4 regions of the Neobacillus sp. DFD-2R genome follow, and region 3 is predicted to be linked to each of the others. Evidence: riboswitches for the same ligand, from Rfam matches in the RefSeq annotation. Region 3 holds a riboswitch; each other region holds the start of a gene.

Region 1 (3,123 bases), 360 kb from region 3:
TCCGTTGGTATTGGAAGCTCAATGTGAAAATCGTGAGAGGGGGTTATTAAGGTGAAAAAGTTATCGATAGTTGCCGCTATTTTGGGATTGGTGATTGGAGTCATTGGAGTTTTCTATTACGGGTTTGTCCATCCTGCCTCGGCGGTTGCGGTAAATGAAACGAAAACGATTCAAGTTAAGGACATTAATAAAATAAACCTGGAATCACGTTCATCCAGCGTCCATTTTTATCCTTCAAAAACCGACGCTTTAACCGTTCACCTCCACGGCAAAACCTCCCGAAAGGATCTGGTGTTTTCCGTAAGCAAGAGCGGTGATACGGCAATGATTGATATCGGGCCGAAAAATGATCAAAAATTTCATTTATCGCTATTTGAGTTCATGTCCAATCACCTGCAAGCCGATGTGGAGGTACCGGAGAAAATGTACAGTGAACTCACCGGCCGCTCGCAGGCAGGCAGTATTGAAATCCGGCAAATTTCAGCGGGCCGCATAGATTTGAATTCTTCCGCAGGCAGTATTAAAGGGGAAGACTTAAAAGGCGATGTAACCGCCCATTCTTCAGCGGGAAGTATAAAACTAACGAACATAGAGGGGAAAATGGATTTAACCAGCAGCGCCGGTTCGGTGGATGTCCAAGTAAAAGCGATTACCCGAGACATCACTGCCAGCAGCAGCGCAGGATCCGTTCGAATCGTAACCGGGCAGCAGCCGGAGTCTCTGCAACTGAACCTTCAGACATCTGCGGGCAGTGTGAATATCAATCTGGCCAACGTTTCGTACACAACAAAGGAACATGACCGCGTCATCGGCTCCATCGGCTCAGGCGGTCCGAAGCTGCAGCTGGAATCCAGTGCGGGATCTGTGTCTATCAATAAAAAATAGAATCATTTTAAGTAAAGGAACACAGTTTAGGCTGCCGAGATTGAATCGGACGCCTTTTTCTGTTTTGTTCTAAAGAGAGGACGGATCTAGGGATTGTGATTGTCCAGGAGGATGGACAGGTAATAGAGTCTGCCGGGAAAGACAATGAGTTATCTTATTCGTACCGAGTAAAATTTACCGATTAACCTAACAAGCACCGTTCCACGTGCCTGGTGCCACCTATCCGATATTTGTAAAGGATGGATAGGTTTTTTCTTTCCCAGTTCCCAAGGAGAGTTTTGAGATTAAAATAATAACTGTCATTATTTTTATTTTATAGCTGTAGGGATGTAGTGTTTTTTAAGAGACAGAATTATCTTGACATTCTTTTTGTCGGTTGATAAAGTTATAAAAAAATATTTCTTATCCAGAGAGGTGAATAGACTGGCCCGATGAAACCTCAGCAACAGGTCTACTAAGATACTGTGCTAACTCCTGCGGGTGATGATACCTTGATTGATAAGAGTGTAGGTTTTATTTGTCAGTAATGCACTCTTTTTAAGAGTGCATTTTTGCTTTTTCTTGAAGGAGGAGAAAGAAGGTAATCGAATATTTCTAAGAAAAATTAAAGTTGAGTTATAGTTTAAAAGTGAGAGGAAGATTTGCATGTTTAAGATAAAACAGAATTTTTCTATTATCTTATGCTTTATCCCAAAGATTCTCCAAATATTTTTGAATATATCCCTCGTTTTACTAGCAATCATTTTATCTATTTTACTAGTTAAGGAATTAATCATTTTCATTCAGATTTTGATAGGGGGAGGCAACAATGACTTTAAACTTTTTCTTGCCAATATACTTATCTTCTTTTTATATTTTGAGTTTATTTCTATGATTGTTAAATACTTTAAAGAAGATTACCACTTCCCTATTAGGTATTTTTTATATATTGGCATAACGGCAATGATAAGAATAATTATTGTTGATCACGATCACCCTCAAAATTCATTATTTTATGCGATTATTATCTTAATCCTAATAATTGGGTATTTCATTATCAATTTAACTCCTCGTGAAAGGCCCGATAGTACCCGGTTGAATAAAAAATAATAATTGCTTGTCACTATTGTTCGAATGGAAAAGTTGAAGGATGTTAGGTGCACGAATATTTCCAAAGTTATTGTACGTATCCCGGGTTGGAAAAGATGGATATGTTCCTATTTTTATTGATAAAAAACCGCAGGTAGTAACGTTAGGGTGAACCGTATCATAAATAGATACGGTTTTTTTGTACAACTCGATAGCTCACAAAGAGGATACTAAATTTGATATTCTATTAAAAAAATGAAACACCAATTGACATTCTTTTTACTATTTTTAGACGGAAAACCTTTTAAAATAGAAGCCTCGCGGGATATTTAATCAAACGTTTGATTAAAAAGGATTTTAGTCGGATTTTGTCAAGTTTTCAGGTCGAGGGGATGGACTAATTGAGTATAGCCTGCCTGTTCTGGCGGTTATGCCGATTTCATTTGCGAATAGCAGGGTCTTTTTGCGAAAACGCACATAATAGTAACTTAATTATTAAAAAAGACTGAAGGCAAATCCGTATAGTTGGGATTTGCCTTCAGTCTGTGACTCTCTTTTTAATCGAGACTTACTTATCTAATTCTGGCACCATCATGACCAACTCGATAAGAACCAATCTTCGTATCATGTGCCATGATACCGCTGCTATAGAGGTAGTACCACTTACCGCCGGTTAAGATCCAGCCGGTCGCCATCGAACCATCTTTATTTAGGAAATACCAGTTCTTGTTATACCATAACCAACCGGTTTTCATGGCTCCGGTGTTGTCCAGATAGTACCACTTCTTCCCGTCTAGAATCCAACCGGTAGTCATAATACCGGTAGATTTATTGAAGTAGTACCATTTACCTTTATCAAGAACCCAACCGGTTTTCATTGCACCGGTAGCAGTATCCAGGTAATACTTCTTGCCGTTGTACACTAACCAACCCTTTTGTTTTACGTTGTTTACATAATAATAGCGTTTACCATTTTCAGTAACCCAACCATTCAGATTCGCTTTCATAACTGTAACATTTGTTGGACTGCTTTCATTTCCTGCGCTGTCCGTTGCAGTAACAGTTAAAATCGAACCGGCATTTTCATGAGGAATTCTCGTTGTGAACTTTCCATTATCACCGGCTACAGAGGCACCAATTTGAACTCCACCCAGAGAAACAATAACTTTC
Region 2 (3,123 bases), 2.3 Mb from region 3:
CTCCCAATTCAGAATTTGTTCGATTTTAATCCCCATTTTCTTTAAAATTTAAAAAAGGGGTCGATTTTTGAGAAGTTATTGATAATCAGATAAAACTCTCCCTTCCATATATACAACTGGGAGGGAGAGTTTCTACAGTCTATTTGTTACCCCATACACTTTCAGCAATTTTTATCATGTGACTTATTTTATTCCATTGCTCCTCTTCTGTTAATATATTTCCTTCTTCCGTACTGGAGAATCCGCATTGAGGACTTAATGCTAGGTTTTCTAAAGGAATATATTGACTTGCTTCATTTATTCTATCTTTAATCGCGTCCGGATCTTCTAGTTCCGGGAATTTAGATGTAATCAGTCCTAGTACGACTGTTTGGTCATCACGTTTAAAGCTTTTTAATGGTCCAAAATCACCTGAACGTTTATCATCATATTCTAGGAAGAGCCCATCTACATTTAAATTAGCAAATATGGCATCAGATATATAATCGTACCCACCACTTGTAATATAGGTAGACCTGAAGTTTCCACGGCAAATATGCATCGTGATGATCATATCATCGGGTTTCTTAGAAAGGGCATCATTTAAACAACGTACTCTAGTATCGATAATGTCCTGTACTTCCATGTTGAGTCTATCTACAACTGCTTTAATACGTTCTTCCGAAACAAAATCAATCCAGGAAGTATCGTCTAGTTGTAAATAGCGACATCCCGCATTATAGAAAGCTTGAATGGCTTTTTGGTATGCTGTTACTGTATCATTATAGAACTGCTCTCTGTTCCCGTTATAATATTCATCACCCTGAATTCTAGTGAATAACATATTAGGACTTGGAATGGAGAATTTAGCAACTTGACTTCCATCACCATACTTGTCTACTGCCTCTTTTAAGAACTTAAAATGTTCTACCATATAATGATTATCGAAGTCTACTTTATCAACCACTTTAATGGCATTATTTCTTGTTTTAGCACCCTTGAAGTTACTTACATATTCCGTTTCAAATAATTCAACACCTTCTAAACCTGATAAGAAATCTAAGTGCCACCAAGAACGTCTAAACTCGCCATCCGTTATTGATTTAAGTCCCACTTTAATTTGCTTTTGTACAAGCTTCTCAATTTCTTTATCCTCTGTAGACTTGAGGGCATCTTTATCAATTTCCCCATTCACATAAGCCTTTCTTGCTTCTTTAATCGGTTCCGTTCTTAGAAAACTACCTACATGATCGGCCTTAAATGGAGATTTAACGAGTGTTTTTGACATAAATTATTTCCTTCTTTCTTTACTATTTAAAAAACCCTCTTCTCAAATATAAGAAAAGGGGAAGTTATCGTAACTGATTCTCTTCTTATCTTTAAGCAAATCGCTGCTGGAATTGGCATACTAAAATAAGTCTGCTGCCGAGGCTTCAAAGGGCCAGTCCCTCCACCTCTCTGGATAAGATTATTCAAAATATTAAAATTAAACATAATGTATCCCTGTTTTGCTAGTCTGTCAACAGGAATCGAATAAAATGTGAGAATTTTCATAGAAGTGCTTATATTTTTACTTTCAGTATGTAGGACAAATCATATTTTTTCATAAGAAAAAAGTGTATTCCTTGTTATTGTCGAATTATGTCTAATTAAGAAGATTAGATTGGCAAAAGAGAAAATAAAAGAACAGTTTATTGTATATAATCTATTGTGTTATTCCACTAATGGGTGCTTAGATTCAACAGGTAAGATGTTCCGACAGCCTTTTTTTTCTTCCACTAACGACTTGGGAACAATTACTAGAGGATTATTTAGATTTATATTTGATTCATCAACCATTTGGTTATGTATATGGTTCATGGCGTGCTATCATAAGTAGAGTCGAAAAATAGAGGGTGGCGGTTCATTGGAAGGGGCAAACCAAATGTGTGTACCTGGGCCTTGTGGACGGACTTCTCACTTTTTACCTACTTTTAAATAATTTAAAATTATCATATAATAGTAGATATCTTTATCTGTAAATAATTGTATACACTATGATTTGGTTATATTGAGACAGAAAAGGTGTGTATGTTGGTTGCGCCTTAGCTTGGTGTGATGCCTACAACTTTTCTGCAAATTTTAGGGGAAAAGGTTGATAAAAATGAGCAACAGGGAAACTAAAACAGACGTAATTTTAATTGGCGCCGGAATCATGAGTGCGACTTTAGGGACACTCTTGAAAGAATTAGTACCAGAATGGGAAATTACAGTGTTTGAGAAGCTCGCAAACGCAGGAGAGGAAAGCTCTAACGAATGGAATAATGCGGGAACGGGGCATGCGGCACTGTGTGAGCTTAACTACACGGTCGAAAAACCGGATGGAACTGTAGATATTAGTAAAGCGATAAAAATTAATGAACAGTTTCAAGTTTCAATGCAGTTTTGGTCTTATCTTGTAAACAGCAGGATGATACAAAATCCACAGGACTTTATCATGCCATTGCCACATATGAGTTTAGTACAAGGAGAACAAAATGTAACGTTTTTAAAGAAACGTTTTGAAGCGCTGTCGAACAATCCTCTATTCCAAGGGATGGATTTTTCCGACGACCATGATAAACTGACGCAATGGATTCCTCTTATCATGGAAGGCCGTACATTGAATGAACCGATTGCGGCTACAAAGATCGACTCTGGAACGGATGTCAACTTTGGTGCTTTAACACGCATGTTGTTTGACCACTTAAAGTGTAAAAACGTCGAGATAAAATACCAGCATAGTGTTATGAATATGAAACGTACTAGCGACGGCTTGTGGGAATTGAAAGTGCGAAATCTCGATAGCGGTACTGTCGAACGTCATACTGCAAAATTCGTCTTTATCGGAGGCGGGGGAGGTAGCCTGCATTTACTGCAAAAATCCGGTATTCCTGAAGGAAAACATATTGGGGGATTCCCTGTAAGCGGAATATTTATGGTGTGTAATAATCAGGATGTTGTAGCGCAGCACCATGCAAAAGTGTATGGTAAAGCTAAGGTTGGTGCTCCGCCGATGTCTGTTCCGCATCTTGACACAAGATTTATTGAAAATAAAAAATCGTTGCTATTTGGACCATTTGCCGGCTTCTCACCAAAGTTCCTAAAAACTGGTTCTATGTTTGA
Region 3 (3,123 bases):
CTTCTAAAAGGGAGAAGCTTGTTATTTTTTTAGCATTTGTTTGTAACACACCTTTTCCAAGGAGAATGGCACCGAGAGCAATAATCAAACCGCCGATGATTATGCCGGCTTTGACTGTCAATATTCCGGCTCCGACGATTGGCCCTGCTGCATTGGCAACATTGTTCATTCCCGCTGAAAAGGACTCGAAAAAACCAACAATGATCACAAATAGTGAGAGAATGCCTTTTGTTTTCCCTGTTTCTAGCTTAGGGTATTTTTTTTGTACTCGCTGAATCAGTTTTCCAAATATAAACCCTAAAGTAAAACCAATAATCGGTATGATAAACCAAAAAGCAACGATCACCATAATATTTTTAATAAATAAGGCACGATAGGCTATTCCTACCCCCACCACAGCTCCAACGGTAATTTCGCTTGTTGAAAGAGGAATACTTAAAATATTAGCGAGAAATAAAGATAAAGCAGCAGATGAAAGAATGATCAAAACAACCTTTACGGTTAAAAACGTGTGGGGAATAAGGTTGCTCCCAATTGTTTTAACCACCTCACTGCCTCCGATTACAGCACCGGCAAAAATACCAATGCCGCAGATAAGCAAGGCTATTTTCCGACTAGGAAGTGCACCTGAGCCGTAAGGGATACTAATGGCAGCTGCGGCACCGCTAGCACCAATATTCAAGGCAAAAAACAAGGCAACTGCACATGCTGCATAAGTAAGTGTCATTGACGTCCCCTCTTATCCATGCAGTCCGCACTCAGTTTTTCCTTTACCGGACCATCTTCCCGAACGAAGATCTTCTTCATTCCAAGCGGGTGCAGTACAAGTTTTACATCCAATACTTGGATAGCCCTTATCATGCAGGATATTGTATGGAAGCTGGTTTTTGTGAGCATATCTCCAAATATCCTTCCAGGTCCAATGGATGAGTGGGCAAATTTTTACTGATTTAAATTTACTGTCCAAATTAAAAAATTCGGTGTTCTTCCTTGTTTCTGACTGTTCTCTTCTTAATCCTGAAAGCCATGCCGTCCCGCCGGATAGGACTTCATTAAGCGGAATGACCTTTCTCATTTCACAGCACTTATTAGGCTCACGCTTCCATAATTCATCCCCATATTCCAATGCCTGCTGTTCAAGTGTAAGTTCAGGCTTTTTTAATTCAATTCTAAGGTTTGGATATTTTTGTTTTACTTGTTCAATTAACTGATAAGTCTCCTCAAAATGAACCCCTGTATCAAGAAATACGATCCTTGCTTTGTCATTTACCTTTGAGATCAAATCTATTAAAACAATACCTTCAATCCCGAAACTGCATGCATATGTTATCTCATCTTCTGAGTAATGCTGATATGCCCATCTTAATACTTCGAGAGCGCCTTTTGTTTCATCACTCATTGCAAACAAAGGCGGCGAAAACGAATCAAACGTATGATAAGTCAACAATTCAGTCAAGCTAACTTCCCCCATTTCTTTAAGGCAATAAAAAAAACAGTTATAACCAAGCAGTTAAAACTGCCTCTAGTTTTCTAGTCAGCACTTTTTATTTCAACCTTACTTTTTCATTCTTTTCAATTTGAATAATCTTTCCGTCCTGTACGACAAGCGTTATCGAACCAAACTTTAAATCTGTTAATAACTCTTTAAGCCGTGCAAAAACAGGTTCCAGCAAGTCTTCTTTTCCCAAACAAGTCCCTCCCTTGTTAAACAAAAAATCTTCCCATTTCGGAAAGACTGTTTAGGTAATATTTTTACCTTATCTTTCAAAATGGTTCACATTTTGTTGGATTTAGCACCTTACTATTTGTAGGTTGCCGGACATCAAAGGGCCAATTCCCTCCGTCTCTCTGGATAAGTATTCATTTTTAATAAAAACAAAATTCTTTAAGGAGTTTAATCCCTAGTTAATATATCGGTTTAATTAAATTTAACAGCATTATGTATAAATGTCAATCTGTTATTTTAAAATTTTCTGGCTTTTTCATAAATTGTTAAAAAAGTCCTAAGAACAAAAGGCGCAAGCGCCCGGTTAGCGCACGACAGGATTGGTACGGCTCGACTGAGGTAAAGTCAGATAATTTTCCAAGTTATCCGCACCAAATTATTTTATAGTTTCCTAAACGATACAAAAAGCTCTAGGCCTTGTATTGGCGCTAGAGCTAGATATTTCTTATAGTAAATAAAATAAACCATTTTCGCTAAAAATAAAAAAGCAAGTGGATCTACACCCACCTGCTTTTAATAGTAAATAATTATTCTTGAATTGTTGTAATTGAACCTGAACCTACAGTACGTCCGCCTTCACGAATTGAGAACTTTGTTCCTTCTTCGATTGCAACTGGAGCGATTAGTTCAACTGTCATTTCGATGTGGTCGCCAGGCATAACCATTTCAGTACCTTCTGGAAGCATACAAATACCAGTGATATCAGAAGTACGGAAATAGAATTGTGGACGGTAGTTTGAGAAGAATGGAGTATGACGTCCACCTTCTTCTTTTGATAAAACGTAAACTTGTGCTTTAAACTTAGTGTGTGGAGTGATTGACTTTGGTTTAGCCAATACTTGACCACGTTCGATATCTTCACGTGCTACACCACGAAGAAGAGCACCGATATTGTCTCCTGCTTCTGCAAAGTCAAGAAGCTTACGGAACATTTCTACACCTGTTACAGTTGTAGATTTTGGTTCTTCAGTGAAACCTACGATTTCAACTACGTCACCAACTTTAACTACACCACGCTCAACACGTCCTGTAGCAACAGTTCCACGACCAGTGATAGAGAAAACATCCTCAACAGGCATCATGAATGGCTTATCAGTGTCACGAGTTGGAGTTGGGATAAACTCATCAACAGCAGTCATAAGTTCATAGATTTTTTCTTCCCAAGCAGCATCGCCTTCTAATGCTTTAAGAGCAGAACCTTTGATAACCGGAGTATCATCACCAGGGAAGTCGTATTCTGTTAATAGATCACGAATTTCCATTTCTACTAATTCAAGAAGTTCTTCGTCGTCTACCATGTCACATTTGTTCATGAATACAACAAGGTATGGTACTCCTACTTGACGAGAAAGAAGGATGTGCTCACGAGTTTGTGGCATTGGGCCATCAGTTGCAGA
Region 4 (3,123 bases), 1.0 Mb from region 3:
ATAATAACGGTTGCAACAATTGTAACGTCGTTTTGATTTCGCTGGAAGCCTTCAAGATAAGCCAGGTTTCCAAGACCGCCAGCGCCGATTACTCCGGCCATTGCTGTGTAACCAATAAGTGCAATCGACGTAACTGTGATTCCAGAAACAAGGGCTGGCATCGATTCCGGAAGAAGCACCTTCCAAATAATCGTACTTGTGGTTGCTCCCATTGATTTAGCAGCTTCAATAACCCCTTTATCAATTTCTCTAAGGCCAATCTCCACCATTCTTGCATAAAACGGTGCGGCTCCTATAATCAATGCCGGCAATGCTGCATTTTCCCCAATCATAGATCCTACTAATAACATTGTTAACGGGATTAATAGCACAATTAAAATAATAAACGGAATGGACCGAAAAATATTAACAAAAGCACTGATTACTGTATTAACCGGCTTATTTTCCCACATATTTCCTTTCGTTGTAAGGAATAGCAATAAACCAAGAATAATACCTAAAATAAAGGTCGCCAAAACTGAAATACCAGTCATATAAAGGGTTTGTACAGTGGCCTCCCACATTGCCTGCCAATCAATATCCTTGAAATAACCATTACCCATTTGAAACCACCTCCACTCCAACCTGCTGCGTTCGAATGAAGTCGACGGCTTTATTGACTTCTGCACTGTCACCATCAAGATGAATAAAGAGGGTACCATATGAACCACTTTGGGTTTGTGAAATTTTGCCCTGCAAAATATTTACCGTAACTTTATAGTGCCGGATGAGGTTGGTTATTACTGGCTGTTCGGCCGATTCTCCAATAAAGGTCAACTGTACAACCTGTCCTGAATGGTAGCGCTCAAGCAAATGCTCTGCCGTTTCTTTTGTTTCTTCCGGCTCTGTCACCTGCTGAACAAATCGTTTCGTGATTGGCTGCTGCGGGTTTTTAAACACATCTAAAACCGATCCGAGTTCTACGATTTTCCCGCCTTCCATTACTGCAACGCGATGGCAAATTTTCCTTATAACATGCATTTCGTGGGTTATCAAGACAATTGTTAGTCCAAGCCGTTTGTTAATATCCACTAACAATTCCAAAATCGAATCCGTCGTTTGCGGATCAAGTGCAGAGGTTGCTTCATCACAAAGTAAAACCTTAGGATTATTAGCCAGCGCTCTGGCAATCCCCACTCGTTGCTTTTGACCGCCGCTTAGCTGTGACGGATAGGCATTTTCCCTTCCCTCTAAGCCGACCAGTTTAATAAGCTCATTAACCTTTTTAGTCCGCTCCGGACCTTTAACACCGGCAATTTCCAATGGGAAAGCGATATTTTCTCTTACAGTCCTTGACCAAAGTAAATTAAAATGTTGAAAAATCATACTAATTTCTTGGCGTGCTTTTCGTAAGTCCCTGCCTTTAATCCTAGAAATCACCCGTCCCGCTACTGTTATGGAACCTTCAGTCGGAAGCTCCAGCCCGTTTAACATTCGAATTAACGTACTCTTTCCTGCTCCGCTATATCCAATTACCCCGAAAATTTCACCTTCATTGATTTCCAGGTTCACATCATCTACCGCTTTTAGCTGCCCCTGTTTAGAAGGATAAAACTTTTGGACATTTTTGATTGATATCATTGGCTCACCTACTTTTTACTCAATTTACCTGGAATTTCATCATAATTCCAAAAATTCCGACCGCTTTTCATCACTTAAATATAGGTTTTGACTATTTAAAGTAAAACATTCTATTATTTTAGAAAAATAAAAAGCCTTTCTGCACAGGCAGAAAGGCATTATTAAAATAGTCCTTTCTCCCATCTCCCAAAGCAAATGCTTTGTGTGAATTGGCACCATTTCAATAAAAATTGACGGTTGCCGGGCTTCATAGGGCACATCCCTCCACCTCTCTCGATAAGAGCTTTTCGCATCTATATTCAATTAACACATTAAATGATTTAAGCAATTATTTTATTACAAAAGCTATCGTAACATGGATAAAAAGAGGTGTCAACGAAATCTTCTACATTTTTCGCACTATTCTTCTTGGGGAATTTTGGGTATCTTCAGTAAACCTGTGCTCTTTAAATGATTTGATCAAGCTCTTCTCCTACTTTTGTTAAATAAAAAATAGATTCCAGCATTAAAATAGTTCGAAACGGGGCCGTTACCTTTAGTTGGCCACTCTTTACGAGGAAGCGTAATTTCTCCTTCCCTCCAAGCAATTGTTTGATTGCAACTGCGTCTCCATCAATCTTACATGAAAGGAATTTCTCCCTGATATCATGAAGCCATGAAAATTCTCCGTTTATTAAAGCAATAGGGACCGTTTCAGGGCCGCAAACAAAATGAATCATTAATTTATCTGTACTTTGTATTAATTGAAGAACATGCTTCCGCTCATTAATAGTCTGAAGAAAGGTTTGAATCGTGTCGATCATATCCACCACTCCAGTCTCTTTGGCTTATACTTTTATATTCAGCAAATGGACTTGATTTCCTTTTATATTTGTTCGACAAAAAAAACAGACACCATTTTAGCATCTGTTTTACAATAACTGTTCTTTTATTTTCTCCAACAAATATGGAACGGAATGAACCGCATAAACCATTTCTAACACTTCGCCGTTCTTAACAAACAGTAAACAAGGAACACTTTCGACAGCGAAGCCTTTAGCAAAATCAGGGTAGTAGTTTAAGTTCATTTTACCTATCTCAACATTGACCATTTCCCTGATTATTTCGAGCATCCTGGAGGCGACCTGACATGTCCCGCATAAAGGTGTATAAAAATAAACGATTCCAGGCGATTTACTTTCAATAAATGATACTAACTCTTCTCTTGTCCATTCTTTCATCTTTGAAGGCTCAACAATTCTCTAAATATTGGGTATGAACGTCGATATTCGCACTTAAGAGAACAGTAGCAAGGTGTTTTACCGGAGCTGTCGCTACCTCCCGATACATCCGATCAATATATAAGTGCTCTGCATGGGGGAACTCCCGTTTAAACTGCTTGCGGAGCTTTTCGCCTGCTTCGTCCGCATCTACAAGAATATAGACCTCTTTGTCCTCAAGGAAATCGATCAATTCATCTAATTTTGTGATACTGATCGTTCCATTTGTACAGATGATTTCAAC

What was found. A riboswitch is a leader RNA that binds a small molecule or an ion and turns the genes downstream of it on or off. The one in region 3 is predicted to bind S-adenosylmethionine.
Region 1: linked by a shared signal. The riboswitch ahead of psiE (phosphate-starvation-inducible protein PsiE) and the one ahead of AC3ANV_RS26820 (YezD family protein) in region 3 are both predicted to bind S-adenosylmethionine.
Region 2: linked by a shared signal. The riboswitch ahead of AC3ANV_RS15445 (5-methyltetrahydropteroyltriglutamate--homocysteine S-methyltransferase) and the one ahead of AC3ANV_RS26820 (YezD family protein) in region 3 are both predicted to bind S-adenosylmethionine.
Region 4: linked by a shared signal. The riboswitch ahead of AC3ANV_RS04305 (methionine ABC transporter ATP-binding protein) and the one ahead of AC3ANV_RS26820 (YezD family protein) in region 3 are both predicted to bind S-adenosylmethionine.

Annotation. Positions count from the first base shown of each region.
Region 1 is NZ_CM173228.1:226,842-229,964, forward strand. Features, by position in the region: gene AC3ANV_RS01170 (HAAS signaling domain-containing protein) at 1-50, shown strand, start outside; gene AC3ANV_RS01175 (DUF4097 family beta strand repeat-containing protein) at 52-885, shown strand; SAM riboswitch class I at 1,285-1,390, shown strand; gene psiE (phosphate-starvation-inducible protein PsiE) at 1,531-1,974, shown strand; gene AC3ANV_RS01185 (N-acetylmuramoyl-L-alanine amidase family protein) at 2,526-3,123, opposite strand, start outside.
Region 2 is NZ_CM173228.1:3,067,676-3,070,798, reverse strand. Features, by position in the region: gene AC3ANV_RS15445 (5-methyltetrahydropteroyltriglutamate--homocysteine S-methyltransferase) at 140-1,267, opposite strand; SAM riboswitch class I at 1,350-1,448, opposite strand; partial or broken gene AC3ANV_RS15440 (aldo/keto reductase) at 1,770-1,850, shown strand; gene AC3ANV_RS15435 (malate:quinone oxidoreductase) at 2,123-3,123, shown strand, end outside.
Region 3 is NZ_CM173228.1:5,329,096-5,332,218, forward strand. Features, by position in the region: gene cysP (sulfate permease) at 1-727, opposite strand, end outside; gene AC3ANV_RS26815 (phosphoadenylyl-sulfate reductase) at 740-1,447, opposite strand; gene AC3ANV_RS26820 (YezD family protein) at 1,545-1,670, opposite strand; SAM riboswitch class I at 1,755-1,859, opposite strand; gene tuf (elongation factor Tu) at 2,254-3,123, opposite strand, start outside.
Region 4 is NZ_CM173228.1:903,287-906,409, reverse strand. Features, by position in the region: gene AC3ANV_RS04310 (methionine ABC transporter permease) at 1-602, opposite strand, end outside; gene AC3ANV_RS04305 (methionine ABC transporter ATP-binding protein) at 595-1,620, opposite strand; SAM riboswitch class I at 1,797-1,903, opposite strand; gene AC3ANV_RS04300 (hypothetical protein) at 2,067-2,423, opposite strand; gene AC3ANV_RS04295 (thioredoxin family protein) at 2,532-2,840, opposite strand; gene AC3ANV_RS04290 (toprim domain-containing protein) at 2,851-3,123, opposite strand, start outside.